Linked DNA regions of Longibacter salinarum. The main gene of each other region encodes a partner of the protein of the gene in region 2 in a complex. Links are inferred from orthologs where the notes say so. Each region holds a gene or a part of one and is shown on either strand. Other genes may lie near its edges. The genes, in order: CRI94_RS03935 and uvrB.

What was found.
Region 1: the proteins of uvrB (region 2) and CRI94_RS03935 are in contact, whole or in part, in a crystal structure (PDB 7EGT), measured with the Thermus thermophilus proteins. The link is inferred for Longibacter salinarum from one-to-one orthologs. Residues at the interface, in WP_096411307.1 of Thermus thermophilus: Glu23, Leu25, Arg26, Asp27, Gly28, Glu29, Arg30, Phe31, Arg55, Glu326, Asp327, Phe328, Glu379, Ser382, Gln383, His398, Gly400, Arg401; in WP_096412145.1 of Thermus thermophilus: His654, Arg656, Phe657, Gln666, Asp668, Glu669, Lys680, Arg681, Leu682, Ser683, Lys685, Tyr686, Ala687.

The regions. Positions count from the first base shown.
Region 1 is NZ_PDEQ01000002.1:83,472-98,209, reverse strand. Bases 7,843-10,888 are described here. They hold CRI94_RS03935 (ATP-dependent helicase), read right to left. Parts: upstream 10,525-10,888; coding sequence 8,161-10,524; downstream 7,843-8,160. Other genes in these bases: CRI94_RS03940 (hypothetical protein), read right to left, coding at 7,843-7,932. Also shown: tRNA dihydrouridine synthase DusB, read right to left, coding at 1-687; CRI94_RS03980 (PLD nuclease N-terminal domain-containing protein), read left to right, coding at 907-1,224; CRI94_RS03975 (hypothetical protein), read left to right, coding at 1,288-1,989; CRI94_RS03970 (M56 family metallopeptidase), read right to left, coding at 2,008-3,831; CRI94_RS03965 (BlaI/MecI/CopY family transcriptional regulator), read right to left, coding at 3,812-4,213; CRI94_RS03960 (hypothetical protein), read left to right, coding at 4,484-4,876; CRI94_RS03955 (DUF1223 domain-containing protein), read left to right, coding at 5,150-5,866; fluoride efflux transporter CrcB, read left to right, coding at 5,913-6,317; CRI94_RS03945 (hypothetical protein), read right to left, coding at 6,346-7,260; more of CRI94_RS03940, read right to left, coding at 7,336-7,842; CRI94_RS03930 (M1 family metallopeptidase), read left to right, coding at 11,024-13,042; CRI94_RS03925 (NupC/NupG family nucleoside CNT transporter), read left to right, coding at 13,629-14,738. UniProt on the Escherichia coli protein: A helicase with DNA-dependent ATPase activity. Unwinds DNA duplexes with 3'-5' polarity. Translocates on single-stranded DNA with 3'-5' polarity. Initiates unwinding more efficiently from a nicked substrate than double-stranded DNA.
Region 2 is NZ_PDEQ01000010.1:36,548-51,156, forward strand. What follows is about bases 6,277-9,193. They hold uvrB (excinuclease ABC subunit UvrB), read right to left. Parts: upstream 8,843-9,193; coding sequence 6,710-8,842; downstream 6,277-6,709. Other genes in these bases: pgm (phosphoglucomutase (alpha-D-glucose-1,6-bisphosphate-dependent)), read left to right, coding at 6,277-6,414; CRI94_RS16040 (amidohydrolase), read right to left, coding at 8,984-9,193. Also shown: CRI94_RS16000 (hypothetical protein), read left to right, coding at 1-15; CRI94_RS16005 (hypothetical protein), read right to left, coding at 90-1,019; CRI94_RS16010 (hypothetical protein), read right to left, coding at 1,154-1,636; CRI94_RS16015 (PspA/IM30 family protein), read right to left, coding at 1,692-2,474; CRI94_RS16020 (thymidine phosphorylase), read right to left, coding at 2,566-3,918; rpmE (50S ribosomal protein L31), read right to left, coding at 4,107-4,355; more of pgm, read left to right, coding at 4,756-6,276; more of CRI94_RS16040, read right to left, coding at 9,194-10,663; dtd (D-aminoacyl-tRNA deacylase), read right to left, coding at 10,831-11,271; rdgB (RdgB/HAM1 family non-canonical purine NTP pyrophosphatase), read right to left, coding at 11,337-11,927; CRI94_RS16055 (DUF2306 domain-containing protein), read left to right, coding at 12,087-12,617; rpsU (30S ribosomal protein S21), read right to left, coding at 12,841-13,125; CRI94_RS16065 (sigma 54-interacting transcriptional regulator), read left to right, coding at 13,618-14,609. UniProt on the Escherichia coli protein: The UvrABC repair system catalyzes the recognition and processing of DNA lesions. A damage recognition complex composed of 2 UvrA and 2 UvrB subunits scans DNA for abnormalities.

The DNA.
Region 1 (14,738 bases), on a different replicon or contig from region 2:
GCCCCGACCGATCATGACCGCATCAACGCCGGTCTCGTCAAACATCTTGTCGATACGCTCCGGATCGAGGCCGTCGCCATTTCCGACCAGTGGGATGTTGCGCACGCCCTCCTCTTTGATCTTGCGCAGCCACTTCCAACGCGCTTCGCCCTTGTACTTCTGCTCCCGGGTCCGCGCATGGACCGTTAGCGCGGCTATGCCCAGATCCTCCAGCATGCGAGCAACGTCTACGATCTGAATCGAGTCCTCGTCCCAACCGAGCCGCGTCTTAACCGTTACGGGCCGATTGGCCTCCTCGATGACCGCCGCTGTGATTTTCTCCATCTTTGGCAGGCAACGGAGAACACCCGCGCCGCCGTCCTTGGATACGATTTTTCGGACCGGACAGCCAAAATTGATGTCAATCACGTCCGGATCCACGGCGTCGACCAACGGAGTGGCTCGCCGCACCTCGTCGATTTCGCCTCCCCAAACCTGAACGCCGATGGGCCGCTCCTCGTCAAAAATCTCGAGCTTCTGATGCGATCCCTCGACGTCATGCAGAAGGCCCGCCGACGACACGAACTCCGTGTACAGCATGTCCGCCCCGTACCGCTTGCAGAGAATGCGGAACGGCGGATCACTGACATCCTCCATGGGAGCCAGGAAAAGAGGTCGGTCGCCGAATTCGAGGTGGCCGATACGCATAGGTTGCAGGCGCGGCGAGGGATGACACGATGTATTGACGATAGGCAGGACATGCGAACCCATTCGCTTTTTACCCTGTTCCGTCGAACGGCATCCTCTGAAGACGATGTCGATTCTCTTTGCGATCTATACATTTTCAAGCCGGCTGTATCATTCTACCGGCGTGCAGCGTCTATTTACCACATTCGCCGACGCTTCCTTCCATACTTCGCTGGAGATATGACCGAATCTACTTCCACTCCGTCAACGACGCGTTTCACCTTCCTTGATCGCTTCGCGCAACAGAAAGCCGCGCTGTGGTCAATGGCCGTGCTCGCTATGGTGACCCTCTCCGGTTGCGGGACGAACCTGATCGACCGGATCCAGCAACCGCGCTGGGGGATTTGCGGAACGCTCGTCATTATTCTGGACATCGTCGCGCTGGTGGACCTCATCGGCGACCGCGGCCGAAGCGCGGCCAACAAAGTCATATGGGCCCTCGTCATCATCTTTATGCCCGTCCTGGGCGTCATCCTCTACTTCTTCCTCGGCCGATAACATTCCGTGTGTGCAGTGTGCCGTCCATGTCGTTTCGCCGCCGTCCTCGTCCTCCTTCTGTTCGTGTCCGGGTGCGCGACGACACCCGTACGCCCGAGCGAGAATAACGCGGAACTCAAGAAGCAGTACCGTGCCGCAATTGAGGATGCAAAAACGGCCGAGGCATCGGAAATATCGGTCGAACTTACACCCGTGAGGCCGTACGTATCGAAATTGCGGCGACGACCGGCCGGTACGCGGGACGAGCCATCTCACGTTCGCGTTGCGACCTGGACGGCCGAATACGGGGACGTGGCTCCCGGCGACACCATTCGATCGGCGGACGTCGTCTGGGTGACGCTCGTGCCGGAATTGCAGTCCTTCTGCCGAACGAGCGCGCTTTCGGGCCGGGCGCTGAATGTGCGTCTGGCGCAGGTTCTTGGTCTTCCACCCGACGTCGGATACACGCGATTCGTCGAGATGTGGGTTCGCCCTGACGACCTTCGCCGTCCCTGCCCGGACCCGGAGATTACAGATCGAGAGTGTGAACTCTCGACTCCTCGACCGGCCACGGCGATCGAGGTGGATACGTCGCACGTGCGCTGGATGGAAACGACTCGAGCCGCGTCCTACGGGCCAAATGGCTATCCGTGGACGCGGCTCGGTTATACGTATGACTGGAATCCAAATACGGACGAGGTCGGGACGAGCGAGTACGTGATCCGGAGCGGCGCAACCGTCGAGATCCACGCCGTAGCTTCTACGGCGGAATACTGCCGCCCGTAACCGAGAGGGGCAGCTCGCCTACTTCCGGCTATTTGAATCGTTCTTCTGTTGCTCTCGCTCGCGTTCCAGCTCGCGCTGCTCCTCCTGCCGTCGGCGCTGCGCCTCTTCCGCTTCTCGAGCCATCTGCTCAGCGCGTTGCTCCATTCGTTTTGCCTCCCGCCGCAGGTGTTCTGCATGTTCGCGCAGAACCTCCACGTCCTGCTCCATTCCAAGCGCTCGGAGTGAGTCCCCCATACGCTGGAAGCGAAAAATCCGGGGTCCACTCAGACTATCGAGTTGCATGAGACGCGGGAGCTGAAGCGTATCGAGGCCTTCCAGAGATCGGAGACTGCGTTCGATGAGACTATCTGTATTCACCTCTTCGATCGACATGCGGATCACCGTGCGCAGACGATCCATGTCTAGATCGAACGCCTTCACCTGCGCGCGGAGGGCTGCTGTATCGATGCGCGCTGCTGCACGAGCGATCGAGTCAACCTGCGCCACCCAGGACGTGTCTTTTCGAATGATAAACCGGCGTGCCTCCTCCCTGTCGCTGTCGCGGACAATCACCGAATCGACCACGACCGTTCCCGAGCGCATCGTATCTACCTCTCCATGTGGAATCACGACGGTCGATGTAATCACCTCCTCCGTTGTTGTCTCCGTCGACGGCTTCTGAGATGAGCACGCAACAAGAAGAAGAGGGACCAGAAGGAGTGTCGCTGCAGCGCACAGAAGAGATGACCGACGGACCGGCTCCGTCTGACCTTGCGTTACCATCCGCCGAATACGATGAAGCAGCGCCCCGTCGCTGGCCGCCGGTGTCAGCGCCACACCCGGCGCCGGTCGCTGGAGAAGAGCCTGCTCTGCCACATGGGTGAGTGCCTGAGCATACGTCAGCGGCTCAATGCCCGACTCGACGACGCGGTCATCGGTAACATGCTCACGTTCACGACGAACCTGCTTCGACAACCACCAGACGCCCGGATGGAAGAACAGGAGCGTCTCAGCCGCAGCCTGAAGCCAACCGACCATCACGTCGTGCCGGTGAACATGCGACAACTCGTGCACGAGAAGAGCTTCGAGCTCCTCACGATCGCAGGTAGCCATGAGGGACTCCGGCAGTACGATCATCGGACGATACCATCCGCACACGAGCGGAACCTCAATGCGCTTGGACCGGCGCACGGCGATGGCTTCGTCGAAGCCGGCTCGCTGCGCAGCCTGCACGGCAACGGACTGCATGTCGTAAGGTAAAGAGCGTGCCGACGCCCGGAGACGCCGAATCCACCAGATGCCTCCGGTCACGCGGAGCGCCAGAAGACTCACTCCGGCCAGCCAGAGCGCCACCCACACGGGTGCCGTGCGATCAATCGCGCTCTCCCACTGCGCGAGCATCTCAGGCGGAACGAATGCTCCGACCACAGCTCCGGCGGACTGCATCACGTCCCAGGGGGCGATCGACTCACCGGGCGTAGGCGAAGCCTGATCGGCCCCGACCTCAAACGGAGCGGGATTATCAGGCGGGCTCGGAGCGGGAGGGACCGCTGTCGGCGGCGCAGGCGCCGGAGGTGCGTTTGCGGAGGGCCCGGGCGGTACCGGAGGCGCAGTCTGCAACCCGCTCGACACCACCGGCAGGAGCAGCATTAGCACAAGCGCCGACACCGCCACGGAATAGCGCCAGATCGGCCGAACGTGACGGAGAAGCGCCAGAAGAAGGACGGCCGTAGCAGCGACCACGGCGCCCTGCCATACCGCCAGAATCAGCAGGTCGCCCAGAGGCGACGCGGCTTTCGACCAGACGCTCCAGAGTGAAAACGCGTCGAGCATCACCGGGCTATCACTGATTATCGATTCCATCGTCAGCATCATCAGATTGTAGAGAGTCCAGAAGTTCGCGGATGGCCCCGAGCTCTTCGCCGGAGACCCGATCGCCCGAAATTGCGTGTGCGACGAGCCGGCTAGCGGAGCCGCCGAACGCACGATCGAGTAAGTCGTCAACGAGACGCCGCTCCGTCGCGCGTTCCTCGACTGCGGCGGCATACACGTGGGCACGACTGGACTCGTCTCGCGTCACCAGCCCTTTCTCATGCATGATCTGCAATTGCTTGAGTACCGTCGTATAGCCGGCCTCATCGACGTGGTCAAGCACATGACGGACCGTGGACGGCCCTTCGCGCCAGAGTACGCGTAGCAGCGAGAGCTCCGCATCCGTAGGAAGAGGAAGGTTGGGATCAGACATCGGGGCGGGAGGCGTGGGAAGTACGATGGCATTCGTAGGATACTACGAAATGCTTCGTATGTCAAGTCAAGACGCCATTTTTTAGAAACACGAAGCCCGTCTGCTCGTGAAGACGGGACCGTTGGAGAACTAGAGCCGGTGACATCGTTGGTCGCAGGCGCTTGCATTGATCTCCGCGGAATCGCACGTTGTACGGGGGACGGCCCACGTATCCGGACTCCCCCGTTCTCTTCTGTCTTCTGCCGACTTCCTTCAATTTCCGCAGCCCCGATGGACACAATCCTTCGTATCGCTCTCACGCCCGACGCCACCGCCAAGGCGACGCCGTTGGAACTGCTCGAAGATTTTGCGGATGCCACGCCCGGCTGGCATTACTTGGAAAGCGAGTCCCAACACTATGCGGCAGAGAAAGGGGTGGAGGCCTGTGTCCTCCGTCACCAGCGCGGGGGACAGCCTCGCTACGTCGATCTAGCGTTCGCCGCAACCGACCCCGACAAGCCCTACAACCTTGAGCTGGTCCTGGTCAACGCACCGGATGCAGAAAACCATCTTGCTCCCAACGATCGTCAGCAGATCGGGCGGACCTTCCTCACGGCGATGAGGAATTATCTAGATGCCCGCCCCGGCCATGCGACGCTCGACGTGGAACAGGAACAAGAATAAGTTCCAAACCCTCTGGCCGATATCCATCGTGGCGTGATCGCACCATCAACTGGGGCGAGTCACAAATTTGTGACATCCGCCCCGCGTAAACAGCCGAACTCACTTCGTCATTTCTTGACATTCTATCGCATCAGCGGTATTCATGGGCCATACGTCCTAGAGTCCGCTGTGGTGAACGGTGTGTCCGCCCGTCCCGCTACCTGGCGGCGTCGATAACCTCCTGCTCGGACGGGTGGCTGACCCATGCTACGCGATCACATCCTCCCTGCCTCCGTGGTAGGGTTTCTTCTGCTATTTGGACTTCTCATTCTCGCAACCCGGCCCGCTCCCCCGGAAGCAAATGCGGTGCAAAGCACGGCTGTAGCCGTCGTTGAACTCTTCACCTCGGAGTCCTGCCTCACCTGTCCCCCCGCCGATTCTCTGCTTGGGCGCATACAGCGGGAGGCCCAATCGCACGGACGCCCCGTCTACACGCTCGATTTCCATATCGGCCACCCGGGCACAGGGCATGATGTGCCTCGCGCACTTCTAGACGTCTTTACCCAGCGCCACCGGCGATACGCGCAGAGCCTCGGGTCGCACATTTACTCGCCACAAATGATCGTCAATGGCACCGACGTATTTGTCGGATCCGACGAGTTTCACGCGCGGCGAAGTGTTGGCAGAGTGCTTCGTCAACACGCACCCGTTCGTCTCCATGCGCACGCAACGCCGAGACCCGGCGGTCGAATCGCCGTAGACGTCCGAGCAACCGGAACCTTCACCGATGCCGTGCTGAACATTGCACTCGTGACTCCGGACACAGCCGACCCCAATCCGGTACACGACGGTCTCGTTCGGGCATTCGTTTCTCACCCACTGGAGGCAGAAATCGTAGTTGACCTCACAATCTCACCTCTGGTGGACATATCAACCGCGCGCGTCATCTCGTTCGCCCAGGATGCGAAAACGCTTGCTGTTCTCGGAGCAACGGAGGCGAACATCGAGTAAGGGGATTCCCTCTCGATGCCTCCAATTCTTAACGTTCGCCCCTTCTGTGCGCTCCCTTCTACTGATCGCAGCCGGCGGCGCGATTGGCGCCCTGATGCGTCACGGCGTGTCGGCACTGGTCCATCGCTACGTTCCCGCCTCCTTCCCCTGGGGAACGCTAGCAGCCAATTTGGCCGGTTGTTTTCTCATCGGCGCATTATGGGCCGTATCCGAGCGATCGTCGTTCTCCCCTGCACTCGGTCTCTTCCTCTTCACCGGAATGATCGGTGCATTCACGACGTTCAGCACCTATGCCCTGGAAAGCCTCCAACTAATGCAACGTGGGCACGTGGTCAGCGGACTGGCTAATATCGCGCTTAGCACGCTCGCCGGGATTTTCCTCGTTCTGATCGGCATGCAAACGGCGAAATGGATCCTGGACACGGCGTCAGCAGCGGCCGGAACGGCATGACTCCACCACGCCCCGACCGAATATCGTGCTACGACCCCGCGTTGAAATCATAGATGATCGCCGCGCTCATCGAGAATCGAACGCCATCCCCTGCACGACCCGTTACATCCATCAGAGCAGGCGTGATGACGATCGGGAGGCGTGGTAGCGGCGTAATCGACATGCCGAGGCTCAGATCCTGACCCGTCCAGTTTGCGATCGCGTGGACGGGACGAAGCAGGCGGACAGCAAGGCTTCCGAAGACGCCCGCCCCCGTGTCCCCACGGAGAAACGCCCCTTCTGACTGAAACCGGTCGCCTCCGACGCCCACGCTCGCGGCCATGACCCCGAACGGGACCCACGGCCCGCCGTCGTGCAGTCGGGCGGATTTGCTGACGACGGCGTACGGACTGCTGCCGCCGTCCGTCCCCTCGGTGTGCCAGATGTTCTCCCATCCCACGGCGATGGCCGCAGACGCCGGAAGCCTCCGATGCAGCTTCAGGCTGACGGATCGATCTTTCGCGAGCTCGGTGTAGGTGTCGAGGATGTTCAGGGTCACGTCCAACCCGACCCATTTTTCCGGATCCCCAAAGCCGGCCCCCATCGTGACCACACCATCGGTCCAGTCTGCGTACCGAATCCGCTCTTGTACCGATGCCCCCGCGTAGACCTGTCCCCATCGCGCCCCAAACGCCGTGGGCGTATTGATCGTTGTGCCGGGCAGAACGGCAACAGCGGCCGGCAATTCGACACCTCCCCGCTCTACCGGACTGGAAAGCCTGTGCGTCGCACGTAGCGCCGCTAGGGTATCATCAGACGTCGTATCTGCTCTCGGCTCGTCGCTCCGTTCGGGCGCGTCCTGAGCCGCGACGGCAGCAGGGCTGACGAGAGCAATGACGATGATGCAAAGCAGGAGCACACGCATCGCAGGACGAGAAAAGGACGAGGGAGTGGGTGAAGACATCGACCTGGAAGGCACGGCTACACGTCAGCAGCGGTGCAACGGAACCGTTCGGTACATACCGTCAGCCTCGTCAGATTAAGACATGGACGATGCATCGAGAAGGGATGTCAACACGTCCTGAATGACGATAAACGAATCGGGCGGATCGAGCAGAAAGGACGCCGGCGCAGCATCCACCAGTTCGTTAAAGGCGTTCGTGGCCCGGACGAGCGCGGGGGCTTCGACCTCACCGCCAGCGATCAATCCGGCAACAGCCTTCGTCAGGCGCTCCGAGTGCTCGTCCGAGATTCCATAAGCCTCGAGTTGACCCGCGACGTATGCAATTGCCGCTTCGTTATCCGTCGAACGGGAGAGCAATTCGGCAAGGAGCGGGGCCGGAGCCGCCGTGATACGGATCGACCCTGTGGATGTCAGCTGTGCGCCACTGACAAGACGCTGCTGGAGAACGACGGCCATAGCGTTCACGCGCTGCTGGACAGCGTCACTGGCGAACGTCGCATTCTCGATCCGGGATGACTGGGATATCGCGCCGGCAACGTCACTTCCTGATACGTCACTTCCGCTTCCGCCCGTATCGGAGCCATCCTGTGCCCAGGCTGGAGCGGTTGTGAGCGCCAACATGACGAGAAGTGCGGAGACGACGCGGAGCGCAACGGATGAACGTGGAGACATGGGAGCGCATCGGATGTCGGATGGGTGCTGTTTCGGGCACGCCTTCGCGTGCCAGGCGACGGAAGGGGAAACCTCGCCATGCTCAACAATACACGTCCCATCCGTCCACCCACATCTTCGTCCGGATCAGGCGTCTCGGACTTCAGGCGCATTCGCTCATGCGTTCATTTCTACCCTCCACCTCAAAGCACGCGCACCCTTGGCGTATAAGCTTGCATCGGTGTGCATCTACCCGATGATGCGCAACCGGGCGTACTTCAACTTCAGCTTTTTATTGCCGATGTCCGACCCGAAGTACACCACGGCCGTCGCCTTTTCGCCTCTTCCTTCGACATCCTGAACTTTGCCCTCGCCAAACTTCGAGTGCTCGACGCGGACCCCCGGGACGATTTCTCCCTGCCCCTCGTCGTACACCACGCGACGCCCGCCACCGGACGACTGCTCGATGCGCTTCAGCTTCCGCTCCTTCCCATTTGACGCGCCGGAGCCGGATCCATCCCGAAGGTTGCGTCGGTAATAATGCGGATCGACACCATCATAATTCGACGAATCGGACCCGCCGTCACTGCTTGATTTGAAGCGGTTCTTTTTCTGATCGAGTTCGCCACCGCCGGCGGTACGCACGACATCCGAATTGATCTCGTCGAGGAATCGGCTCCGCGTCTTGGTCTCGCGGTCGCCGTAGCGGTATCGGCTGCGTGCCCAGCTCAGGAAAAGGTACTCCTCCGCCCGCGTCGCGCCGACGTAGAACAGGCGGCGCTCTTCCTCCAGGTCCTGCTTTTCCTTCGCCGCCATCTCCAGCGGAAAAAGTCCCTCCTCCAGCCCGGCCACAAAAACGACCGGATACTCCAGACCTTTCGACGCGTGGAGCGTCATCAGCGTCACCTGATCGGCGTCGTCCTCCTCGTCCTGACTCGTCATCAGCGCAATTTCCTGCAGGAAGACGCTGAGCGATGGATCGTCGCTTGAGGCCACAAAGTCAGCGATTCCACTGACGAGATCTTGCACGTTCTCCCAGCGCATCAGATTCTCGCGCGTGTGATCCTTCCGGAGCTCGCTGAGCAGGCCGGCCTCACGAATAATCTCCTGTGCCAGTTCATCCGCCGGCATACTCTCCGCCTTCGACGCATACTTGGCGATCAGGAAGCGGAACGACTCGACCGCATTCTTCGCACGGGTGGACAACGTATCGATGTCTTCGACACGCTCGATCGCCTGCCACAGGGTGAACCCGTGCTTATTGGCAAAATTCTGCAGCCGCTCCTGCGTCTTCCGCCCGATACCCCGCGTGGGGTAGTTGATCACCCGCTGGATGTTGGCGGTGTCGTTCGGGTTCACGATGAGGCGAAGGTACGCCAGCGCATCCTTGATCTCCTTCCGCTGGTAGAACGGCGTTCCCCCGATTACCTGGTACGGCACGTTCTCCTTTCGGAGTGCCTCCTCGATCGGTCGACTCTGTGCGTTGGTGCGGTAGAGAACGGCGAAGTCCCCGTGCGACAGCCCCTCGCGGACGTGGAGGTCACGGATGCGGCGTTCGATCTTCTTCGCCTCGTCCTTCTCGGATAGCGACTCCATGAGGGCGATGTACTCGCCGTCGTCGTTCTCCGTCCAGAGCTCCTTATCGAGTTGATCATCGTTCTCCTTAATGATCGAGTCCGCCAGCGCCAGAATACGCCCGGTCGAACGGTAGTTTTGCTCGAGACGAACGGTCGTCGCGTCCGGAAAGTCTTTCTCGAACGACAGGATGTTCGTGATATCGGCCCCGCGGAACGCGTAGATGCTCTGTGCATCGTCCCCGACCACGCAGAGGTTGTCGTGAGCGTCCGCGAGATTCCGCGCGAGCATGTACTGCGCGTGGTTCGTGTCCTGATACTCGTCGATATGGACGTACTTCCAGCGCGTCTGGTACTTTTCTAGGACATCGGGATGCTCGTCGAACAGTTCAAGCGGACGCAGGAGCAGGTCGTCGAAGTCCATCGCGTTCGCTTTCCGCAGCGCCTTCTCGTACGCCGGGTAAATCTTCGCCGCCGCGTCCTGAGCCCGACCCCGAGCGACACTAGCGTACTTCTCGGGCGAGACCATTCGGTTCTTCGCGTCCGAAATCAGGTTCTGAATGCCCCGCGGCGACACATCGTCCGTGCTCACGTTGAGGCGGTTCATCTGCTGCTTGATGATCCGCTTCGAGTCATCGGTGTCGTAGATTGAAAAGTCGCGCGAGTATCCGATCTTTTCGCCATCAATGCGGAGGACGCGGGCAAACGACGAGTGAAAGGTGCCGACCCACATGCCTTTCGTTTGATCGCCGACGAGCTTCTGCACGCGCTCCTGCATTTCACGCGCCGCCTTATTGGTGAAGGTCAGCGCGATAATCTCGTGGGGCTTCGCTTTGCCCGTTGCCAGAAGATATGCGATCCGGTGCGTCAGGGTACGCGTTTTTCCGCTTCCCGGCCCCGCGATGATCATCACCGGGCCGTCGGTGGCCTTCACGGCCTCACGCTGCCGCTCGTTGAGCCCATCCAGAATCCGCTTCTCGGCTTCCGGATCCGGGTCGATGGACGTCGGCTCTTCTCTCTGAATGGGGATCTGACGCATAAAACGAACGGGCGCTCTCTTTGGGACTTTCGGGACGAGGGAGGACAGGTGAAGCCTCCGCCGTCTTGCTGTTAGACATGCACGTTCCGTACGACGCGAAAAGTGCTACGTTCGCTGAAGATGCGGGAAACGGTGCGAAATCTGGCCTCACCACACACAGATTCGTGGGCATGGGCTACCATAAACACATATTATAAACATATTATACATGTCCAGTCGCTTCTTTTCAACGGACAATCCTCCATCGAGCCTGGCTGCGACGAGTCTATGTGACGGTAATCGAAAACAAAACGCATCCGTCTGACGAAAGACAAAAGGTTTTCCTGCGCCTCATGCGTTGATGCAACCATTGAGGCCCAGCCGGATTAAATGACAACACATGACACAACAAGTTGGCCCAGTGTAACGATTCGTCCGACCTTCCGTTGATGTTGTGCCTGTCCGCGCTCCCGGCGCGACAACGGACGTTCACTTTCTACTCCGCATTTCCCTTTCCCCCATGATATCACGCCTTCAGGCCGCTGGTGCGGCACTTCTTATGCTGCTGTTTCTCGGCTCTATGCCGGCCTCTGTCACGGCTCAGTATTCCGAGTCGAACGATGCAGCGAGTCTCAACCAGTCCTCCTTCGCACCAATCGAGTTTCCGAACCCGGATGTCTTTCGCGCAAGCGATGGGCGTCCCGGTACGGAATACTGGCAAAACGAAGCGGACTACGTCATCGACGTGACCCTCGACCCGGAAACGAACCGCGTCTCCGGGAGAGAGACCATCACGTACACGAACAACTCACCGCACGATCTGACGCATCTCTGGGTCCACCTGGAGCAGAACCTCTTCGACCCGGACAGCCGCGGAGCTCGACTCACCCCGCCGGATGCACGGTTTAGCGGAGCGTTTGAGAATGGCGGCTACGAGCTATCGAACATTCAGGTGAATCGCGGATCCGACTCGCGCGATGCGACCTATCGCGTCGACGGCACACGCATGCGGATCTCTCTCGACGAGCCTCTCGAAGCGAACGGGGGCACGCTAAAGCTCTCAATGGACTTCTCGTTCATCCAGCCGAAGTACGGTGCGGACCGACACGGACGCCTCGATGTTGAGAAGGGTACAGTCTACGAGTTCGCGCAGTGGTACCCGCGGATGGCCGTGTACGATGACGTCAACGGCTGGAATACGCTTCCTTACCTCGGCCAGGGCGAATTCTACCTGGAGTATGGGGACTTCGACGTGAGCATAACGGTCCCACATGACTACGTCGTCACGGCCAGCGGCGAGCTTCAGAATGCGGAGGACGTGTTGACCTCCACGCAGCGCGATCGACTGGATGAGGCCCGCTCCAGCGACGAAACCGTTCACATCATCACAGAAAGTGAAGCGGGATCCGACGCCACGCGTCCGGACGGCTCCGGCGAGATGACCTGGCAGTACCGCGCCGAAAACGTGCGTGACGTGGCCTGGGCCGCCTCCGATGCGTTCATCTGGGACGCAGCCCGCGCAAAAACGGGAGACGGCGATATTCTTGCGATGTCGCTCTACCCGCGCGAAGGGATCGGTACAGAGGGGAATCCGGGGTGGGAGCGCTCGACGGAGTACGTGAAGCACTCCATCGAGCATTACTCTGAAAAATGGGAGTCCTACCCGTATCCCGTCGCCATCAACGTCGCCGGAATCGTGGGTGGGATGGAATACCCGCAGATCATGTTCTGCTCGGTCGACGCCCGTGGCCGCGGTCTCTTTGGCGTGACGGACCACGAGTTCGGTCACACCTGGTTTCCAATGATTGTTGGCTCAGACGAGCGACGGCACGTCTGGATGGACGAGGGCATTAACTCCTTCCTCAACGTGTACTCGACGATCGAATTCTACGACAGCGACATCCAGACGCAGATGCAGCGACTGACCCGCGTCTTCACGGCGTCAATGAAAGGGATCGGCGGACAGCAGCCGTCGGCGACGCACGCGGATCACATGCGGCGCAACGCCCTCGGCTTCCTCGCCTACCGCAAGCCGGCCACTGGTTTATTGCTGCTCCGCGAGTGGATCATCGGCCCGGACGCCTTCGACGCAGCGTTCAAGACGTACATCGACCGATGGGCGTACAAGCACCCGCAGCCGTCGGACTTCTTCCGCACGCTTGAAAACGAAACGGGCGTGGACCTGGACTACTTCGTCCGGAGCTGGTTCTACGAGACCGACGTGCTCGACTTTGGCGTGACTGACGTCACCGTCCAGTCCAACGACGAGACGTTCGTTCGGGTCGAGAACAGCGGCGAATTGATGATGCCGATGCCGGTGCAGGTCACGTTCGAAGACGGCACGACGGAAGACCACCGTATTCCCGCCGAAGCGTTCGTCACCGGCGATGTCCACACGATCGCCGTGGATTCCACGTCCCCGGTAACAAAGGTCGTGATCGACGCGCAGCAGATTCTTCCCGATATCGATCACAGCAACAACACGTGGACCGCGTCGGACGCAAGTTCGACATCACAGTCTTCGGGTAGCGACTCCTGAAGCAGTAGACCAGGTAATTCTCACCGACTGGCCTCTTTCGCCTGCAGAGAGTCAATCCAGGGCGCCCCGACATCCGTCGAGGCGTCCATTTTTTTGTCTACGTCGGTTGAAGTAATCGCTGGACCGCATTTACAGCGGGATGTCTGGACGTCTACAACCCTAGAGCAGAAAATCGATATGCTGCGCTCTGGCGGCTAGCTACCGGACCGGTTGATTTCAAACCTGGATGTCTTCGCATGTCATCGGGAAGCAGACCTCGTGCGTCTCGTAAACGAAGCGCTATCGTCGAACATGATGCACTCTCCTGCGCCCATTCCCCATACTCCCGTGCATGTCGGCGCAGCCGTACCGGGAAATGCTGAAATGACACACGCTCTTATGAACGTGTCTGGTAGGTAACTCTGGCGGTGTAACGGCCTCCTCTTCACGACATCTTAGCGTGATTACGATTTTTCCTTCATCTCTCATCGAATCAGCATCGAGTTGTGCTTGCCCTCCTCGTGCCTGATTGTATTTTTAGAACACGTAGATGTGTCGCTGAGCTACGCCTGCCCTCGTTCCGCCCCCTTCACCTCGCTCCCACCGCATGTCTTTCCCCATCGCCCTGCTGCGTGGCCTGATCGGGCTAGCCGTTTTCATTGGAATCGCCGCTGCCTTCTCGAGTAACCGAAAAGCCATTGACTGGAAGCTGGTCCTCTCCGGGGTTGGATTACAGGTGGTCTTCGCTCTCCTTGTCTTGAAGACCGGTCCCGGTGAGTTGCTCTTTGATGCCATCGCGACCGGCTTCCGTGATCTGCTTAGCTTCACGTACGAGGGCACGAAGTTCATCTTCGGCGAACTCGGCAATCCCCAGATGGGCAATAATTTTGCCTTCCAGGTATTGCCGACGATTATTTTCTTCGCATCCCTGATGAGCGTGCTTTACTTCTTGGGGATCGTGCAGCCGCTGGTGAAGGGCATGGGCTGGTTGATGCAGAAAACCCTCGGCATTTCCGGCGCCGAGTCGCTGTCGGCCGCCGCGAACGTGTTCATCGGACAGACGGAGGCCCCCCTCGTGGTCGAACCGTACGTCGAGAAAATGACGCGCAGTGAGCTCATGACGCTAATGTCCGGCGGAATGGCTACAATCGCAGGAGGTGTACTGGCGGCATACATTAGCTTTCTCGGAGGCGAGACCGAGGCCGAGCAGGTTCTGTTTGCGAAGCATCTTCTGTCCGCCTCGATTATGAGTGCGCCCGCTGCGATCGTGACGGCAAAGATTTTGGTTCCGGAAACGGAGGAGCCTGAAACGCGCGGCGCGACCGACATGAACGTCGAGAAAGAAGATGACAACGTCATCGAAGCGGCGGCAACGGGCGCCGGGGAAGGCCTGAAGCTGGCGCTGAATGTCGGCGCGATGCTCCTCGCGTTCATTGCACTGATCGCCGTCATCAACTGGGTCCTCGGCGGATTCGGAAATATCACCGGTTTGAACGAAATGATCGCCAACGCATCCGGTGGGCGGTTCGAAGGGCTGACCCTCGAGGCCGTCTTTGGATTCATCTTCGCCCCACTCGCCTGGGCGATGGGCGTCGAAGCGGCGGACATCCTCAGCTTCGGTACGCTCCTTGGCGAAAAGGTCGCCGTCAATGAGTTCGTGGCGTACGCATCGCTTCAGGACCTGAAGGATGTGATGAGCCGTCGCTCGGTCATCATC
Region 2 (14,609 bases):
ATTCCTCAAGGGTGAAACAGAAAGGGGCGCCGGCTTACGGGCCAGCGTCCCTTGTTTAACACATCTATGTCGTCCCGGGCCGTGTCGCGTTACTCCTTCACGCGGGACGCAGAGGTCGATCCAGACTGCTTTTCTTGCTCGGACGTCGACGGCATGTCTTCCATCGACTCCAGCACATCGTCGTTCATGTCCGTTCCGCCGAGTTCCTTCTCGAAGTCGTAGTCGTCGAGCAGGTCAGAGGCGGAGGAGGAGAACACGTCCTCGATCTGCCGGACGGAGGACTGGGTTTCTTCCACTTCCTCCATCAGGGTATCAAGCTGAAAGCTGATCTCCTCCGGATTCTGCATCGTCCAGGACTCCTCGTGGATGTATTTGACCACATCCTCGATTGTACCTAGCTGGGCTCCCAGCACTTCCAGGTTTTCGTGACCTTTCTTGAACCGGGCAAGGCGCTGCTTCAGCACCTTCATGCGTCGCTGCTTTACGCGGCGGACGCGCTCGGAGTCATCGGCCATGTCGTCTTTCAGGTCGCGAATTTGTTGTAGCACCTGTCCTTCCGAGGCGCCGTTCATCTGGCCAAGGTAGCGTTCACGTTGGTGGAGCATCTGAAGATACGACTCGATCAGCCCATCGATCTTCTTCAGATGGCTGTCCAGAAGTCCCTGTGATGCGTAGCTCAGGCCACGATAGTTCGTGCGAATCTCGTCCCGAAGGTCACGGAGACGCTTGACGCGGCGCTGATCCTCTCGATTCAGGCTACGAAAGATCTCATTCTTGGACGGCGCCTGGTTTTTCTCCGCAATCTTCTGCGAACGAACGTGTCGGCGATACCGCTCGTTGCGCGGCATAATGCCCATGTAGAGAAGCTCGCCGGCCATGACGAAAATAAGCGGCAGCCAGGCAGGCATCGCTGTGACACTTGCGATGCCGAGGGAGATGGCGACACCGGCAACCAGGAAAAGCAGGTTGCCGCGGTGCAGAAATGCTTCCCGCGTGTAGTTTATCGGTTCTCGGCTCATACCGGACGGCAGGGGTCGATCAAAAAGCTCCCGGATCACGAGGCCGGGTGGGAGGAAGTCGAATGCGCCTCGTTGCGTTCGTAGTACGCGTCAGGAGGTCACGATGTTACCACGCTTGCGGCTGCCACGAACAATCAGGTATCGCGCATGCGACCGATCGTTTTGTCGGGCAGGTCGTCCTCGCTGTCATTCTCTTCGGGCGACGGGGCGGGTGTGTCGTCAGCTTCCTGCTTCGTGTTTTCGGATGCCTGGGACGGCTGAACCGACTCCTTGAACTGGCGCACGAGGTCACGTGCTCGCGCCTCGCGATCAGCAGCTGACTGTTCGCGCTCGAACGCCGCGACATCTTCCTCTGAGGCCGTCGTCGACGGAGCATTCGCTTCGTCGTCCATCGCAACTTCGAGACGGGCCTGCGACCTGGCGACCTCGGCCGACAGCGAGTCGAGCAGCGACTGGGTGTCGCGGAGCAGCGAAGCGCTTGCGCTCTGCATCTTGCGAACGAGGGAGGCCGACTCTTGCTGTCGCTCCGACGTACGCTTGATCTCACGCAGACGCTTTTGCAGCCGGAGGCGCTTCTTTTCCGCCTCTTTGATCCGTTCGAATTCCTCCTTCTTCATCGCCGATACCCGGGTTTGATTCGACCGCCGACGTGCATGCACGGACGCGTGCCGCCTATTCCGACTGTGTGCGTTGGCGCCCGATGGTCTTGGACGGCTCCTCCCGTTCCTCTTCGGACGGCAGGTCGATCGTCTCCTCCTCGGAAGCGGGTGCGGACTCTTTCTGGTCCGTCATACCCATCTCCATCTTGAACTGGTTGACGATCTCGGCGGCGCGCAGCTCTTCCGCGTCTTCTTCGATCTGCATCGCCTCCGTATCGACGGAGTCGAGGGCCAGCTCCATGCGGGCCTCGTTCTTGGCCGTCTGCTCGTTGAGGCGGTTCAGCATCTCGTCGTGCGTCTGGTCGAGGCCGGAGACCTCAAACTGCTCCAGCGTATCCGCAATTTCCGCCTGCCACTGCGCCTGCTCGTGCTGACGGAGCGCGTCTTTGGCTTCCTGAATCTTCTTCTCCTTCTCCCGCATGAACGCCTTCTTGACCTTCAGCGCCTTCTCGTAGGCGCGCTCGGCGTTCGTGAGCTGGTTCTCTGTGCGCTCCAGCTCCGCTTTCTTCGACTCGAGGCGCATCGCGTACTTGCGGGCGATGTCCTCCCGGTCGGACTGAATGGCGGTGCGAATCTTGGCCGTCAGGTCTTTGACCTGTTTTTCCGTCTTATTAGACTCCTTCTGGAGCATGATCATATTCGCCTTGACCGTGGCGATATTCTCATTCATCTCCGGGACCTGGTCGTTCAGTTCCCGGATGTTTTGTTCGAGAATGAGGCGCGGGTTCTCCATTGCGGAGACCGCTCCTCCAAAGATGGACTTGATAAACCGCGTAAACCGGGACCAGACAGACATGACGGCGGGTGAGTTCGATCAGCAGGTAAAAGCGTGGGTGGTGAATGCCATTCAGTATACTTCTCTTTAACGAGAAATGTTACACAGACACTCAAGCGTTGGTACCGTGAAGCCAACCATTACGGGTGTAGCGGTCCAGAATAGCCGAGGTTGACTCCGGAGCTTCGTCGCCTGCCGTGAACGCGTCGGCTATCGCCTCCTGTGCCGCCGGGACGCGTGATTCATCCTTTGCATACAGGCGCGCCAGCACGTCTCCTGGCTTTACCTGGTCACCGACTCTTCGTTCGAACACGAGGCCAGCCGTCGGGTCAACAGTGTCTTCCTTCGTACGGCGTCCTGCGCCAAGGTCGACGGCTGCAAAGCCAATTGCGAGTGCGTCGATGTCCGTGATCGTGCCGTGCAGGGAGTCCGGGGCGACGACCTCTGCGACGGGCTCGGAGCCAGGGCGGGAGGACGGATCGTCGATGACCGTCGGATCGCCGTCCTGGGTCTCCACCAGCGTCCGAAACGTGTCCAGAGCCGAGCCATCCGCGACTGAGGCCCGGGCCTGCTCGCGCCCCTCTTCCGGCGAATCCGCGACGCCGCCGAGAGCGAGCATCTCGCCGGCTAGGCCGATGGTGACTTCCATCAGTTCGGAGTCGTCATGCTCTCCGCGAAGGCATTCGATGCTTTCGGCGACCTCGGGCCAGTTGCCGACGGCGCGACCCAGCGGCACGTCCATGCGGGTCATGAGCGCCGTGGTCGGCGTGCCGTTCTTCTCGCCGATGGCCGTCAGCGTTTCAGCCAGTTTGCGGGCGTCCTTCTCCGTTTTCATGAAGGCGCCGCGGCCGCATTTGACGTCAAGCACCAGTGCGTCGATGCCCTCCGCCAGCTTCTTGCTCATGATCGAGGCGGCGATCAGCGGGATGGACTCGACGGTGGCCGTGACGTCGCGTAGGGCGTAGAGCTTGCGATCGGCCGGAGCCATCTCGGCGGTCTGCCCGATGAGGACGAGTCCAATGTCCTCGAGCTGCTGACGGTAGGTCTCGATCGACAGGTCGGTACGGAAGCCCGGAATGGACTCCAGCTTGTCGAGGGTACCGCCGGTGTGGCCAAGGCCGCGACCGGAGATCATCGGCACCGGGACGCCACACGCCGCCACGACGGGGGCGAGGATGAGCGAGACTTTGTCGCCAACACCGCCGGTGGAGTGCTTGTCGACCTTTGTGCCCGAGAGGTCGGAAAGATCCAGCACGCGCCCGCTATGGAGCATGGCGTCCGTGAGAGCGGCGGCCTCCGCGTCATCCAGGCCGTTGAGATACGTGGCCATCAGGAACGCGCTCATCTGATAGTCCGGGACGTCGCCAGCCGTGTAGGCATTGATGAACGCGCGGATATCATCGGGATCCAGGGATTGGCCGTCGCGCTTGTGGGCGATGAGGTGGACCGGATTGACGTCAGGCATGCAAACTGCAGGTTTAGGGAACGGAGATCAGATCGAAAGAAGCGCCAGCGACCGGAACGCAACGAGGACCATCCGCTGTGCGAATGGCCCTCGGAGGTCGATGCTGGCGCCGGACGGCGAGATGCCGGAGGCGGTGCGCGCGTGGCACCCTAGGTCCGGTCAGCCGACGAAATGCAGCGGCGAGACGCTTACTCGTCGTCTTCTTCGCCTTCGTCGCCTTCTTCGTCGTCCTGGTTGAGGCCGTAGCGACGATTGAACTTCTCCACACGACCAGCGGTGTCGACGAACTGGCGGCGGCCCGTGTAGAACGGGTGGTTCGTCGAGTCGACTTCGGACTCGTAGTTGTCGCGATCCATCGTGGAGCGGGTGACGAACTCAGAGCCGTCGGCCAGCTTGATGGTGATTTCGTTGTACTCGGGGTGGATGTCCTTCTTCATGACTCGGAAATGCAGATTGGAGGGTGCGCGCAGATGGCTTGGCTCGTAGCCATTTCATCACGGCTACTCGTCCTGAAAGTTTCCCCTTCTACCCGCCCTTCCATTCGAATTAGCCGCGAAAGGGAGCGCGAAGACCGGGATGTGTACATCGGCATGATGTGACGGTCTGCTATGTGGAGCACAGGACCCGGTTCCAGTGTGATTCTGATAGCGAAGTGAATGTTGCCATGAGATAGGCGCCGGTTCGATAGCTTCAAGCGAGGTCACGTTGGCTTTCGGACGCCTGATTTTACAGTCGTGCAAACAGGTGGAGAATGCGGGCTCGGTGTCTTACCATTCGGGTGGAGGTTGACTCTGTTCGCTGTGCCCGCTCTTCTCTTCCTCATTTATCGTTCCGACTATGTCTGTACACGAACTTGCCGGCCAGCCTGCGCCGGAGTCCGCCCTCGCCGACATTCCCGACCTCGTGCGGGCGTATCAGACCGAACATCCGGACCCGTCCGTCGACGCGCAGCGCGTGTCGTTTGGTACGTCGGGACACCGTGGGACATCGTTGAATCGAACCTTTAACGAGGATCATATCCTTGCGACGACGCAGGCGATCTGTGAGTACCGTGCGCAGGTGGGGACGGACGGGCCGCTCTTTCTCGGCATGGACACGCACGCGCTTTCTCTGCCCGCTCATGCCACGGCGCTGGAGGTGCTCGCGGCGCACGAGGTGACCGTTATGGTCGCGGCGGATGACGGCGTCACGCCGACGCCGGCGGTCTCACACGCGATTCTCACGTACAACGATGGGCGCACGGAGGGGCTCGCCGACGGTATCGTCATTACGCCGTCGCATAACCCGCCCACGGATGGCGGTTTCAAGTACAACCCGACGACAGGCGGTCCCGCCGGGACGGAAGCGACATCGTGGATTCAGCAGCGGGCGAACGAGATTCTCGAGAACGACCTCTCCGATGTGAAGCGGGTCGGCCAGGATGAGGCACGTCGGGCGGATACGACGCAGGAGTACGACTTCCTCGGCAACTACGTCCGCGACCTTGACTCGGTCATTGACATGGAGGCGATTCGCACATCCGGGTTAAAGCTGGCAGTCGACCCGCTCGGCGGTGCCGGTGTGCATTACTGGATGGCGATTGCGGAGCACTACGATCTCCCGCTGGATGTGCTACGGACGAGTATCGACCCGACATTCTCTTTCATGACGCTCGACTGGGACGGTGCCATCCGCATGGATCCGTCGTCACCGTACGCCATGCAATCGCTCATCGATCTGAAGGACGAGTACGATGTGGCGTTCGCGTGCGACACCGACCACGATCGCCACGGTATCGTCACGGCCGGTGGTGGGCTGATGCAGCCGAATCACTATCTCTGCGTCATGCTCGATCACCTGCTGACGCACCGTCCGGACTGGCCCTCAGATGCCGGACTCGGGAAGACGGTCGTGAGCTCCGGGCTCCTCACGCGAATCGCCAAACACCACGACCGGAAGGTGCACGAGGTGCCGGTGGGCTTCAAATGGTTTGTCGACGTGCTGCTCGACGGTCGCTGCGGATTCGTCGGGGAAGAGAGCGCAGGCGCGTCATTCCTGCGCAAAGACGGGACGACGTGGACGACCGACAAGGACGGCATCATCGCAGGTCTCCTCGCGGCGGAGATTACGGCGAAGCGCGGCAAGGATCCGAGCGAGATCTACGAGGAGCTGACGGAAAAATTCGGCAGTCCGGTGTTCAAGCGCGTGGATGCTCCCGCGACGCCCGCCCAGAAGAAGGTGCTAAAAAACCTTACGCCCGACCAGGTGGACTCCGACCGGCTGGCGGGTGAGGAGATCACGGCCATCCTGACCAACGCACCGGGCAACGACGCCCCGATCGGGGGGCTGAAGGTGGAAACCGAGAACGGCTGGTTCGTCGCCCGCCCCTCCGGTACCGAAGCGATCTACAAGATCTACGCGGAGAGCTTCAAGGGCGAGAAGCACCTCCAGAGCCTGCTGGACGAGGCGCAACTACTGGTTGGCACCGCCTTCGACCGCGCACCGGCTGTGGGGTAGTTCAGAGTTCAGCGTTCAAGGTTCAGCGTTCAGAGTTCGACGGGCTGTCGAATTACCTGACCGGGAATGACCACCGGAATAATAAACAAGCATCGACGTGAACTGGAAAAGACGGTCAGGATGGTCCTGAGGTGTTACCCATGTTGTCGGGACCATAGGGTTAGAGTTGGGGATAACGCTGAGGCACTTCGAATTATCGCCGTGGCCCGTTACTCGTTTAACCCGACTCTCCCCCTTTCTCCCTCTCGCCCTTTCTCGTCTTTCCCCTCCTCCCTCAAACCCCAAACCTCACAGCTCATTCCCCCGACGCTTTGTTGCTGGCGGCTTGGCCGGAGCCGTCGTCGCTGGCGAGTTGCTCCTCGAGGTCCTCGATGCTGTCGCGGAGTTCGGCAGCGCGCTCGAAGTCGAGGTTTTCCGCCGCTTCCTGCATCTCCTCCTTCATCTGATCGATGAGGTCCTGCTTCTGGTCGTTGTCGAGGTACTTCACGACCGGGTCGGCCACCTTCGACGATAGCTGCTCGGGTCCGCCGTAGTGCTGGCGCTTCTGTCCGGAGTGGTCGTCGCCCTTCTCGTCGGCAATCGCGGTGCCGCGTCGGATCTGGTCGTGCGACTTCTTGATCGGGGCCGGCGTGATGTCGTTCTCCTCGTTGTACTCGAGCTGGATCTCCCGGCGCCGCTCCGTCTCGTCCATCATGCGGCGCATCGAGTCGGTGATCTCGTCGGCGTACAGGATCACCTGCCCGTCGACGTTACGGGCCGCGCGACCAGCGGTTTGGATGAGGGAGCGTTCGGAGCGGAGGAAGCCCTCCTTGTCGGCATCGAGAATCGCGACGAGCGACACTTCCGGCAGGTCGAGGCCCTCACGCAGGAGGTTGACGCCGACCAGCACGTCGTACTCCCCCAGTCGCAGACCGCGGATGATGTCGACCCGCTCGAGGGCGTCGATGTCCGAGTGCATCCAGCGGACGCGCACACCGTAGCTGTCGAGGTAGTCGGCGAGGTCCTCGGTCATTCGCTTCGTGAGCGTTGTGACGAGCACACGTTCGCCCTTCTCCGAGCGCTTGCGGATTTCCTCCATTAGGTCGTCTACCTGATTCCCGGTCGGGCGGATATCGATTTCCGGGTCGGGAATGCCCGTGGGGCGCACCACCTGCTCGACGAAGACGCCTCCGCTCTGCTCCAGTTCATAGTCGGCGGGCGTGGCACTCATGAAGATGGTCTGTGGCGTTTGCTGCTCGAACTCTTCAAACGTGAGCGGCCGGTTGTCGAGCGCTGACGGGAGCCGGAATCCGTGCTCCACCAGCTTCAGCTTCCGGGCGCGGTCGCCGTTGTACATGGCGCGCACCTGGGGAATGGTCACGTGGCTCTCGTCGACGACCAGCAGAAAGTCATCCGGGAAGTAGTCGAGGAGACAGAACGGCCGTTCACCGGGCTGGCGGCCGGTCAGGTGACGCGAGTAGTTCTCGATGCCAGAGCAGTAGCCGACCTCCTGCATCATCTCGATGTCGAATTCCGTGCGCTGCTCCAGCCGCTGGGCCTCCACCAGTTTGCCTTCCTCGCGTAAGACCGCGAGCCGCCATTTGAGCTCCTCCTTGATGTCGTCGATCGCTCGCTGGAGCCGGTCCTGTGGCGTGACGAAGATCTGCGCCGGGTAGATCGTCAGGTGCTGGTCGAGTTCCTCGATCTCCTTGCCGCTCGTCGCGTCGAAAACGCTGATACGGTCGATCTCGTCGCCCCAGAACTCGATGCGGAAGGCACGTTCTTCGAAGTAGGCGGGGAAGAGGTCGACGACATCGCCGCGCACACGGAAGGTGCCCGGCTCGAATTCGATGTCGTTGCGCTGGTAAAACAGGTCGATGAACCGGCGGAGGAGGTCGTCGCGGTCGATCACCATGCCGGGCTCGACCTGGATGATCTCCTTCTTGAACTCCTCCGGCGAACCGAGACCGTAGATGCAAGACACACTCGCCACTACCAGCACGTCGTCGCGGCCGCTGATGAGCTCGGAGGTAGCGCGGAGGCGGAGCCGCTCGATCCGGTCGTTAATGGCGACATCCTTCTCGATGTACGTGTCGCTCGGGACGATGTACGACTCCGGCTGGTAATAGTCGTAGTAGGAGATGAAGTACTCCACGGCGTTATTCGGGAAGAACTGCTTCAGCTCGCCGTAAAGCTGCGCCGCCAACGTCTTGTTGTGGCTCATCACCAGCGTCGGCCGGTTGATCTCCTCAATGACATTAGCAACGGTAAAGGTTTTGCCGGTTCCCGTCGCGCCGAGCAGCGTCTGGTACTCGTCCCCACGATGGAGGCCGTCGACGAGCTCATTGATGGCGTTGGGCTGGTCGCCCATCGGCTCGAACTCGGACTCCAGCTCGAAGGCGGAGTGCGGATCGACGTCGACGGACATGTTGGGGGGCGAAGACGACATACAGAGACGTGCTGTTGAAGCGGGTACTACGGATCACACGTCAAACGTCGGCACGGCGGGCGGGTTGCGCGGCATCTACTGGAAAATGCGACGGGTGCGTAAGGGCGCATTGCGATGAGCCCTTACGTCACGCCGCGGCTTCTACTGCCAGTCGTCCGTGGCATACACAGCCTCCCCGTCGATGTAGGTCGCGACGACGCGGGTGTCGAGGATGCTGTCGTCCGGCACCGCCATGATGTCCTGCGACAATACGACGAAGTCCGCCTTTTTGCCGGCTTCGAGGGAGCCGATCTCCTGCTCCTGGAACGCGGCGTAGGCGGCGCCGAGTGTGAAGGCGTGCAGAGCGGCTTCCCGGGACACGGTTTCTTCCGGCATCCAGCCGCCTTCTGGCATGTCGTCGGCATCCTGTCTGGTCACAGCGGCATGGAAGCCTTCCAGCGGATCGACGTCCTCGACCGGGAAGTCGGAGCCGAACGCGAGGTGCGCGCCGCTCTCCTTGAGGGTTTGCCAGGCGTAGGCTCCTTTCAGGCGCTCGTTGCCGAGTCGGTCGACTGCCCACGGCATGTCGCTCGTCGCGTGCGTCGGCTGCATCGAGGCGATCACGTCCATGTCGGCGAACCGGGGCAGGTCGTCGGGGTGGAGGATCTGCGCGTGCTCCACGCGGTGCCGTCCGATGCCTTCGCCGAGGGAATCGAAGGCGGCTTCGTAGGCGTCGAGCGTGACGCGGTTGCCTCGGTCGCCGATGGCGTGCGTGTTGACCTGAAAGCCGCACCGGATCGCATCGATAACGTCCTTACGCATCTCGTCGGGTTGCGTCATCAGGAGACCTCGGTTGCCGGCGTCGTCGCTGTAATCCTCCAGCAGGGCGGCGCCGCGGCTGCCGAGGGCGCCGTCCATGTACATTTTGACCGATTGCACGCGAAGACGGTCGCCCGACGCGATCGTCCCCTTCCGGCAAAAGTAATCGAATGTGTCGCCCCGTCCGGCGATCATGGCGTACATGCGGACGGGGAAGCGGTCCTCCTCGATGAAGCGCTGGTATCGATCGACATCGGCACGGGTTACGCCCGCGTCGTGAACGCTCGTCAGGCCGTACCGTGTGGTTTGATCGAGGGCGCGCGTGAGGGCTTCGTCGAGGCGGTCCTCGGAGTATTCCGGGATTTCGCTTGTGATAATGCCAGCCGCCGCGTCGATCAGGATGCCGGTCGGTACACCCTCGTCATCGCGCCGAATGCTCCCGCCCTCCGGGTCGTCCATTTGCTCGAGTGCCTCCATGCCGACGGTCTGCTCGATCGCCGCCGTGTTGACCCAGCCCGCGTGCCCGTCGACGCGCTCGAGATAGATCGGGCGGTCGGGGAAAGCAGCATCAAGGTCCTGCCGCGTGGGGAAGCCGGCGGAGGGCCAGTCGTTCTGGTCCCAGCCGCGCCCCTGCAGCCAGGCGCCCTCGGGAAGGTCGCTGGCAAATGCTTTGAGCGTATCGATGATAGCCTGCTTCGACGGCGTGCCGACGAGGTTCGCCTGCAAGAGGCTTCGACCGAGTCCCATCAGGTGCACGTGAGCGTCAATGAGGCCGGGCACGATGGTACGGCCCTCTGCATTCCGCTTTTCTGCGTCCGGATACGAGGCGAGGACATCGTCATTCGAGCCGACCATGACGAGCCGGTCGCCGCGTACGGCAAACGCTTCCGCCTGCGGCTGGTCTGCGTCCACGGTGTAGACATTGGCGTTGTGAACGACGTAATCCGCCGCGGGCTGGGCGTCGGCGGGTGGCGCCAGCACAAGCGTAGCGGCCAGGAGCAGGAGGGAGGCGACGAGACGCATAGTGTGAGGTGTGAGGATTGGGATATGGGAGATGAAAGGCGAAAGCGAAAGGGAGAAAGGGGGAGAAGGAGAAGGGGATGGAGATCGCGTGGAATTAGAGGCGCGATCATATCTCCGAAATCCCTGATTCTCAATACTCAATCCGCATTTAGAATTTCGACTTCGAATCATTTTTCGATCCAGAGGGTGACGGGGCCGTCGTTCGTAAGATGGACATCCATCATGGCTCCGAACACGCCGGTCGGGACGGGGCGGCCGAGCATGTCAGATAGGCGATCCACGAAGTCGAGGTACAGTTCCTTCGCGGGACCGGGGGACGCTGCGTCTGTGAACGAGGGCCGGTGGCCGCCGGATACATCGCCGTAGAGGGTAAACTGCGGGACGACGAGTACGCCCCCGCCGGTGTCGAGCACGGACTCGTCCATCTTGCCGTCGCTGTCGGGGAAGACCCGGAGGTTGGCGACCTTATTCGCGAGCCATTCGCTCTCAGCTTCAGAATCGCCATCGCGGACGCCCAGTAGGACCAGTAGACCGTCATTGATTGCGCCCGTCGTTTCGCCGTCGACGACGACGGATGCTTCACTTACGCGCTGAACCAGGGCTACCATGTTTAGGTGTGAAGGTGTGGATGTGTGGAAGTGTGGACGTGTTGGGATACCGGTCCGGAAGGGGTTTACAGGCGCTGTTCGAGGAAGTGTCGGAACGCGTGCATCGCTTTCTTGCGATGGCTGATGGCATTCTTGGCCCCGGCGTCCATTTCGGCAAAAGTCTGTTCGTGGGCCTCTGGTACGAAAATCGGGTCGTATCCGAATCCTTGATCGCCGCGGGGAGCCTCTGCAATTTCACCCTCGCACACCCCGTCGAAGTAGTGTGGTGTTCCTTTTTCGTCGATGAAACAGGCCACGGTGCGAAAGCGAGCCGAGCGATCATCAACAGTGCTCAACTCGGTGAGCATCTTTGCTGTGTTGTCAGCGGCCGTAGCATCGGGGCCGGCAAAGCGGGCCGTATGAACACCCGGTCCCCCGTTGAGGGCATCGACTTCAAGTCCGGTATCGTCGGCAAGGGCCGGAAGATCGAACCGGTCGGCGTATGCTCGTGCCTTCTTCTCCGCATTGCCGCGCAGGGTCTCTGCGTCTTCCTCGACATCGATCGGCTCGTCCAACGTATCGGCGGCAAGGATTTCGACATCGAGATCGGACAGTAGCGCGCGAATTTCCTCGACCTTGCCGGGGTTGCGCGTTGCGAGAAGGAAGCGAAAAGCCATAAAAGAAGATAGGGGGATGGGAAAAGCGACCGGCGGATAGTTAGGCGACACCCGGCGAAAAGCTAGCGACGGAGGGAAGAGGTGTCAAGGCGATTCGTAACAGCCACGCCACCGTTCACGTGATTCGGGCAAACGAAGAATCTACCCTCCGCGCTTGACATGCTTGTTTTCCACACCGTATCGGGAGTAGCGGCCCTTCTTCTGGGGATCGCAACCTGCGTACTGTCGAAGGGAACGACCCTGCACAAGCGGGTCGGGTGGATGTACGGTGCGTCGATGTACAGTCTTTGCCTGTCGTCGTTGTTTATTCCGGCCGACATTCTGACGTTCGCACGTGTTGGCGGACTGGACTACGGCATCTTCCACGTCTTTGCGTTTTGGGGAATGATTCAGCTTTCCGTCGGTCTGTATATCATGATCCGACGAGAGGCCTTCGACCACCCGGTCGAGTGGCATCTTTACAACATGCTGTGGTCGGTCGTCGGTCTCATTATGGCGACCAACTCGCATCTCTTTCAGTACATCGGGCCCTGGGTGACCGGATATTTCGGCGTATCCGTGGGGTGGAGTGTCGCAATTACGGGACTTGTGCTGTGGGGGCTGCCAGCCACGATCGGGGCGATATGGATCGAACGGCTCCGGCCGGTCTACCGAGATTCGGGAGTGGATGCGGTGCCGGCAGGATATTAGATTTCCCGGGTTCACGGAACGGAGACCGAGAAACGAGAGAAGGTATCATAGAAAAAGGACGGCTCCATGGTATGGAGTCGTCCTTTTGATTTCTGATACGAAGAGACGCTTCGTATGGGTACGCGAAAGCAGCGATCCCGGGAGGGGGACCGCTGCAGGTCGCGATCAAACGAGCGCTGTTCTCGTGCGACGCTGAACCGTCAGGTCGCAGCGAGCGAGCGGATTACTTCCGCTTCCGGTTCTTGCCGCGATTGCGGTGGCGACGCCGGCGAGACTTCTTAGCGCGAAGCCGCTTCTCCTCCGAAGGCTTCATGTACGCCATGTTCTGCCGGTATTCGCGCAGCACGCGGCTGCGGTTTACCTGGCGGCGGAAGCGCTTGAGCGCGCGATCGATCGATTCGTTTCCTCGTACTTTAACACCAACAGCCAAAATAAATCCCCTCTGGAAAAGGTATTGTTCGAGTGACGGTTTGCTCGGGTCGTCCCCTGCATCGACAGGAGACGTCACGGGTTTGCGGACAGGGTACAACAGAACCGCAACGAGCATGTTTCTGCCGCGATGGCAAGCGCCGAAAACGCGGTAACGGGAGTCCGTACGATACGCGCGTCGGGAAGGTGGTGCAAGGTTGGGGGGAGGAACTGACGATGAAATCAGTGTTTGAGATCGCCCCGAATCCTGCGTTTGAGGCGTTCAACGAAAAAAGTCGCTCATATCAAGTCACGTCGCCGTCGCGGCAGGTGCAGTCAGGACAATCCTGATTGGGCGGGTTCGCCTGTCGTTTCCGATTCGGCCAAATCGTATCTTCATATGTGACTCCAGGGTTGCGTTTTTCTTACCCCCTTCCAGTGCATGGTGTCGCGCTACCGTTCCGGGGCAGGCGGCGTTGTGCTTCAATGCAAAGGCTCAGCAGATGAATCTGTGTCCCCTTTCCCTACCTGCATGGCATCGTGATCCGCCGGCGTGGCCATGTAGATCGGAGAGGGGCTCGAGGTGGGGAGCATGGGTGCACGTACGACGGAGGGAGATAAACCGGTATGGGTCCATAGTAATAATGCCGGAGTCGTCGGTGAGCTATGCCTGTCGTTGACAGAAGCTGGAATCAAGGCGGAAGTCTTTCGTGACGACCTCTTGCCAGAAAAAGGGCTCATCATCGTCGTGGCTGCGTCCGGATCTCAACTGGTCGAGAAGCTGATCGGGGATGTGGGAGACGGGCGGATCGTCGTCGTGGTGACGGACCGTATTTCAGCATCCGATGCCTGGAAATTGCTCGACCTCGGTGCTGTTGATGTGATCTCGTACCATTGCCCATCGCAGGTTGCCCGGTCCATTCAGGGGCGACTCGACCGGTGGACTGCAATTGAGCACTGGATCGATGCGCCGATCGTGAGCCGTCATCTGATCGGTCGAAGCCGTGCGTGGAAGCAGGCCCTTCGTCGAGCGATTGAAGCGGCTCTATTCTCTCAAGGCCCGATCCTGATCCAGGGAGAGACAGGGACTGGAAAAGAGCTTGTGGCCCGATTGATACACACGCTCGACCCGCGACCAGATAAGGAAAAAATTGTGGTTCTCGATTGCACGACGATCGTCCCCGAGTTGTCTGGAAGTGAGTTTTTCGGACACGAAAAAGGTGCCTTTACAAATGCCCTCAAAACACGGGTGGGGGCGTGCGAACTGGCGGATGGAGGCACCCTTTTCCTGGATGAGATCGGTGACCTCCCGGGGACGCTGCAAGCGGAGTTACTGCGCGTGATCCAGGAAAAGACGTTCAAGCGTGTCGGAAGTCATACGTGGCGCTCGGCCGAGTTTCGACTGGTTTGTGCAACGCACCGGGACCTGCGGAAAATGATCGAGGGCGGGACGTTCCGCGAGGACCTGTATCACCGAATTGCGGGATGGGAGATGGTCCTTCCACCACTGCGCGATCGTCGCGAAGACATCATCCTTCTTGCGAATCACTTTCTCGCAGAAATCGGGACCGAGACGCCCATTCA